2 regions of the Clostridium sp. AWRP genome follow, and region 1 is predicted to be linked to the other one. Evidence: a T-box and tRNA genes for the amino acid it is inferred to sense, from the RefSeq annotation. Region 1 holds a T-box; the other holds one or more tRNA genes.

Evidence for each region. A T-box is a leader RNA that pairs with one kind of tRNA and senses whether it is charged. The one in region 1 lies ahead of DMR38_RS20530 (glycine--tRNA ligase), so its partner is inferred to be a tRNA-Gly.
Region 2: it encodes a tRNA-Gly, which carries the amino acid that the T-box ahead of DMR38_RS20530 (glycine--tRNA ligase) is inferred to sense. The anticodon was not compared.

Annotation. Positions count from the first base shown of each region.
Region 1 is NZ_CP029758.2:4,379,794-4,383,218, forward strand. Features, by position in the region: gene DMR38_RS20530 (glycine--tRNA ligase) at 71-1,462, opposite strand; T-box leader at 1,548-1,716, opposite strand; tRNA gene DMR38_RS20535 (tRNA-Asn) at 1,799-1,873, opposite strand; gene lysS (lysine--tRNA ligase) at 2,004-3,425, opposite strand, start outside.
Region 2 is NZ_CP029758.2:3,718,234-3,721,658, forward strand. Features, by position in the region: gene ytxC (putative sporulation protein YtxC) at 272-1,171, opposite strand; tRNA gene DMR38_RS17245 (tRNA-Val) at 1,544-1,619, shown strand; tRNA gene DMR38_RS17250 (tRNA-Phe) at 1,683-1,758, shown strand; tRNA gene DMR38_RS17255 (tRNA-Gly) at 1,771-1,845, shown strand; tRNA gene DMR38_RS17260 (tRNA-Cys) at 1,851-1,924, shown strand; gene DMR38_RS17265 (L,D-transpeptidase) at 2,028-2,144, opposite strand; gene DMR38_RS17270 (aminotransferase class I/II-fold pyridoxal phosphate-dependent enzyme) at 2,268-3,419, shown strand.

The sequences.
Region 1 (3,425 bases):
CCTGAATAAATAACCTCGGAATAACAAAAGATGTCATATAAATTTTATCAAATTTATATGACACCTTTTACTAAAACTGTACTTTTTCTTGCATAAACGTCGATAATTCTTCTATTTTTATTCTAAACTGCTCCATGGTATCCCTATCTCTTACAGTAACAGTATTGTCATCCATTGTATCAAAATCTACTGTTATACAATAAGGCGTTCCAATTTCATCTTCTCTTCTATATCTCTTACCTATACTTCCTGCATCATCATACTCCACATTAAAATCTTTTCTTAAAATATTGTATACTTCTAAAGCTTTTTCTGATAATTTTTTACTAAGAGGTAAGATAGCTGCTTTAAATGGAGCTATAGCAGGGTGAAAATGTAGTACTGTTCTCACATCTCCTCCTTCTAATTCTTCTTCATCATATGCATCAACTAAAAATGCAAGTACAGCTCTATCAGCTCCTACAGAAGGTTCTATGCAGTATGGTATATATTTTTCCTTAGTTACCGTATCTAAATAAGTCATGTCCTTACCAGAATGCTCTTGATGCTGTTTTAAATCATAATCCGTTCTATCTGCTACACCCCAAAGTTCGCCCCATCCAAATGGAAATAAATATTCAATATCAGAAGTTGCCTTACTATAATGGGAAAGTTCTTCCTTATCATGATCTCTAAATCTTATATTTTCTTCTTTTATTCCAAGACTCAATAAGAAATTCCAGCAATACTTTTTCCAATAATCATGCCATTCTAAATCAGTTCCTGGTTTACAGAAAAATTCAAGCTCCATCTGTTCAAATTCTCTAGTTCTAAAAGTAAAGTTTCCTGGAGTTATTTCATTTCTAAAGGATTTACCTATTTGTGCTATTCCAAAAGGTATTTTTTTTCTACTTGTTCTTTGAACATTTTTAAAGTTTACAAATATACCCTGTGCAGTCTCAGGTCTCAGATATATTTCTGATTTTGAATCCTCTGTAACTCCTTGAAATGTTTTGAACATAAGATTAAATTGTCTGATATCGGTAAAATTCTTCTTTCCACAGCTAGGACAAACAATATTGTTGTCATCTATGTATTTCTTTAGCTTTTCATTGCTCCATCCATCAGCACTAGCCTTTTCTACTCCCTGTTCTGTCATATGTTCTTCTACCAATTTATCAGCTCTAAACCTAGCCTTACATTCTTTACAATCCATAAGTGGATCAGAAAAGTTTCCAACATGACCTGAAGCTACCCAAACTTCATTATTCATAAGTATGGCACAATCTATTCCTACATTATGTTCACTTTCATGAACAAACTTTTGCCACCAAACTTTCTTTACATTATTTTTTAGCTCTACTCCAACAGGCCCATAATCCCATGTATTAGCAAGGCCCCCATATATATCTGACCCAGGATATACAAATCCTCTACTTTTAGCTAAAGCTACTACTTTATCCATAGTTTTTTCAAAAGACATTATTTTTTCCCCTTTCTATTTTAATTCATTACTTATTATTAAACATTAAATCGGGATTTTAAAATATAAAAAAAGAACCTGCCACATAAGGGACGAATTTTATTTCCGCGGTTCCACCCTTTTTAGCACAAGCTCATCTTTAAATACATAGTTAGCTCAAAAGTTCCTTCATAAATGAAATCTCAGTTGTTTACACCATCCACAACTTCTCTGTAGAGATTTACATTAATACTATTCTTTATCACAGCATATATTAATTTTTTCTATATAATTTTCATTTTATCCTATTATCTTTAAATGTAAATAATAAGTCTTTAACTATTACAAAAAATGAAATGGCTCCGTGGAGAGGGCTCGAACCTCCAACCCTTCGGTTAACAGCCGAATGCTCAACCATTGAGCTACCACGGAATAACTTACATATAATATTATATCATGGTATTTTGAAAATGCAACATTTTTTTATTTTTTATGTAAAAACATTTTGAAGGCCTATGGATTTTAACTGGAATTTCCTTAGGTCTTCAAACAAGTTATATACTTACTGCTGTTGATTTGGCTTCATTGTAGGAAATAATATAACATCCCTTATTGAAGGAGAATTTGTGAGAAACATTACAAGTCTATCTACTCCTATTCCCAAACCTCCAGTTGGAGGCATGCCTATCTCAAGTGCATTTAAGAAATCTTCATCCATCATATATGCCTCATCATCACCTAATTCTCTTTCTTTCAGCTGCTGCATAAATCTTTCTCTCTGCACTATAGGATCATTTAGTTCTGAATATGCATTACATATTTCTCTCCCAAATATAAATCCTTCGAATCTTTCTGTAAACTTAGGATTTCCTCTCTTCTTTTTAGTAAGAGGTGATATCTCTACAGGATAATCCATTACAAAAGTAGGTTGAATGAATTGCTCTTCGCAAAATTCTTCAAACATAGCATCCAATATATCGCCTTTTGAACAATCCTTCAATTCCTTCTTTAATTCAATATGTTTCTCTTTAGCAATTTCTCTAGCTTCCTCATCGTCTTTCACTTCATCAAAATCCACATTTGCAAATTTTTTAACTGCCTCTACCATAGTAATTCTATTCCATGGTGGCTTAAAGTCTATTTCTGTATCTTCATAAACTACCTTTGTAGTACCAAGGACTTTCTCACATACATAAGCTATCATATTCTCAGTAATTTCCATCATATCGTTATAATCTGCAAAAGCTTCATATAATTCAATCGATGTATATTCTGGATTATGCCTTATATCCATACCTTCATTTCTAAAACATTTACCTATTTCATATACCTTTTCAAATCCACCAACTATAAGTCTTTTAAGATACAGTTCTGTAGCAATTCTCAAATACATATCTATATCAAGTGCATTATGATGAGTTGTAAAAGGTTTTGCTGCAGCTCCTCCAGCTATTGACGAAAGTATTGGAGTCTCCACTTCTATGTAGTCCTTGTTATCTAGGAATTCTCTTATTGACTTTATTATGGCAGTTCTCTTCAAGAAAGTATCTCTAACATCACTATTTATTATTAAATCCACATATCTCTGCCTATATCTCAAATCTGGATCTTTTAATCCATGCCATTTTTCTGGAAGCGGTTTGAGAGATTTAGCTACCAGCTCAAAATCTGTAATATGAATTGATATTTCTTCTGTCTTTGTTTTAAACACTCTACCAGTTACAGATAAAATATCACCAATATCATAGGATTTGTACTCTTTTAATTTCTCTTCACCTACATCGTTTATCCTTATATATAACTGTATCTTTCCATATCTATCATATAAATCGGAAAATCCAGCTTTTCCATGAACTCTTTTCGAAATAAGCCTTCCTGCTACAGTTACATCTTTACCTTCTAAAGTATCGTAGTTGTCCTTTACTTCTTTTGAAGTATGTGTCCTTTCTACTTTATATACGTCAAAAGGATCTTTTCCTGCTTC
Region 2 (3,425 bases), 660 kb from region 1:
TAGTTGACATATAAGAATATAAATTTTTTTATTCTATAGTTGTCCAATTTTATCGTATACGAAAATTTAAGTTAAGAATTAATAATGAAAAATTAATAGTGAAGGATGATTTTTAGCTGCCGCAAAAAATCTTTAAATTTATATAACTAATCAATATTTCGCTTTAGCGAAATGAGTGATGAAAAGCTTAATCAAATATTTTTTGTAGTATAGCGAAAAAAAATCCACATTAACTATTAATTCTTCATTCTTAACTATTAATTAAAAATATCTACACTCTATTTAAACTATTTTTTATAGTCTTACAGATACTGCAGTTGTTACAAAATTGTACTTTATGCGTAAACACTTTTTTAATAGTATCAATAAGTTCTGTATTTTTACAATTTTCCACACAGTGAATAACTACTTTTTCAGGTGAGTTAGTTATAAGTGCACTTATTAAAATATCATCAGAATAATTATCACTTCCATATTTTAATTCCGTTAAATCCCTAAAAAAACTATCTGTTATTTCTTCTCCTTTTTTATTCTTTATAATATAACTTCCATCATTATCAATAATTATATTCACATAATCTATTTTGCTCTCTTGAATATCCACAAAATACTTTAAAAGTTTTATAAATTCATCGTATTCTTTTTCTACCATATATTTTTCCACTACTTTATCAACTATAACTTCTAAATCATTGAAAATCTCTTTTCTCCTAAAAGTTATGAAACCATCTACGTTTATTTCCTTATTTTCAGCCATACAATCTGATATTTTATTCAAAATATCGTTCTTTTTATTTATACAGTAAATAGAATTTTCATCTATAATTGTGCTTCTTCCCTTTAATACTTCCATGCTCTTTTCTCCGATTTTCTCTAAATCTTCATATTTTAAAAAGAAATACGTATCTGATAAAAAAAGCATAGCATCTTTTTCATAAAATTCATCTACTAATATATTATAAATTATATTTGAAACACACATATTAAATATATTCATAAGTTTATCGCTAATTTCCCCATCACAAAATACTTTAAGGAAGTGAGTACCCTTTTCAATATTTTCATATACTCCAATGAGTACATTCTTATTTTTAAAATATTCTTTTAAATCTCTTATTCCCTGGATTATACACTCTCTTTCTTTACTATATACCATAGTCAATAACAGCACCTCTCAACACTCCCTTCCAAAATAGTATGTGTCTAAAATAAATCTATATTCAAATTTCTATTGTCAAATATCGACAGCCAAATTCTCCAAAAATGTCCAATAAAAAATCAATTTATCCTATTACTACCTACTCTAATACTCCAAAGCACTCTGTGAAAGCGACTATCACTAAGAACCATGTTAATAAGTACCAATTGGAGTCAAAACTCCATCTGATGCCAAGAACCATGTTTATCAATGAATCTTAATTAGTGGGAGTATTACAGTAGATAGTCATTAAATAAAATTTTTACAAATATTTTTAATACACAAGTATTGACAATATACATATATCAAGATATAATATTAGTTGTTGTGACAATATTGTCGTAAGGGCGCATAGCTCAGCTGGGAGAGCATCTGCCTTACAAGCAGAGGGTCACAGGTTCGAGCCCTGTTGTGCCCACCAATTTATAAACTATTACTTCTTTATAGTGTAGTTTATAGATATTCGAGGTAATGTATTGTCTTTGGCCAGATAGCTCAGTCGGTAGAGCAGAGGACTGAAAATCCTCGTGTCCCTGGTTCGATTCCTGGTCTGGCCACCAGATTTAAAACGTGCGGGAGTGGCTCAGTGGTAGAGCGTCACCTTGCCAAGGTGAACGTCGCGAGTTCGAATCTCGTCTTCCGCTCCAGTAATGGCGCTATAGCCAAGTGGTAAGGCAGAGGTCTGCAAAACCTTTATCTCCAGTTCAAATCTGGATGGCGCCTCCATAAAAAGTAGTCTATATTAATAGGCTACTTTTTTTATTACATGAAGAGTCTTATAATACAGCTAAAATTCAATTATTTATCCTATATTAACCTTCTCTGTATTTCATACACATCCATGAGAAACTTCCCCTCCTATACTATGTGGTTTATTTGTATCATGTATTCCAATGTTTTTCTTGGATTCCTCAACTCTAATTATCGATGCATTAGTGAAAAGCAAAATAAGCCTCCACTTTACTAGTGTTTTATTTCATAATGAAAATATGCATATATAAAAAGTGGAATAATTTTATGAATTAGAGTACAATTCAAATAAATAAATATATAGATTGGAAGTGAAAATTTGAATAGTATATCAAAAAATGTTAGTTCTATAGAACTTTCAGGCATTAGAAAATTTTATAACAAATTAGTTAACTACCCGGATGCCATATCTTTAACCTTAGGTCAGCCTGATTTTAATGTACCTAAAAAAATTAAGGCAACCATGATACAATCTATTGAAGAAAACAAAACGGGATATACCTCAAATGCTGGAATTATAGAACTCCGAGAAGAAATATCAAAATATCTTGCGAATTTAAACATACATTACACTGCAGAAGAAACCTGTATTACCATAGGTGGAAGTGAAGCTTTAATGGATGTATTTGCAACTCTTGTAAATACAGGTGACAAAGTATTGATACCAACTCCTGCCTATCCTGCTTATGAAAGCTGTGTAAAAATTTTAGGTGGAAGTGTAATAAACTACAGTTTAAACCATGACTTTTCTATTAATTTTGACAGTTTAAAAAAAATATTAGAGAAGGAAAGGCCTAAATTAATAGTTCTCTCCTATCCTTGTAATCCAACAGGCGCTATTTTGTCTAAAGAAGACAGTACTAATTTATTTAATTTACTGAAAGAAAATGATGTATTAGTGTTAAGTGACGAAATATATGCTTCATTGTGCTTTGAAAAAGATTATTACTCTATTGCACAATACAAAGAAATAAAAGATAAAGTTATTTTAATAGGTGGTTTTTCCAAAATGTTCTCAATGACAGGTCTTAGAATAGGCTATGTATGTGCAAACACATACTTTATGAATGAGATAATAAAAGTGCACCAATACAATGTATCCTGTGCTCCTTCCATTTCTCAATGGGGAGCTTATGAAGGTTTAAAAAGCTGTATGGAAGATGTAAACTACATGAAGTCTAAATTTATGGAAAGAAGAAATTATGTTTTCAACAGGTTAAAATCTCTGGGATTCGAGGTAAACCTACCCAAAGGTGCTTTTTACATATTTCCATCAATAAAAAAATTTGGTATGAACAGCAATGATTTCTGTGAAAAACTTCTAAAAGAAGGTGGTGTAGCCATAGTACCAGGTTCAGCTTTTGGACCAGGTGGAGAAGATCATGTTAGAATATCCTATGCCTACAGTATGGAAGAACTTAAATTGTCCCTATCAAAAATAGAAAGATGGTTAGACACTTTAAAAATATAAACCATC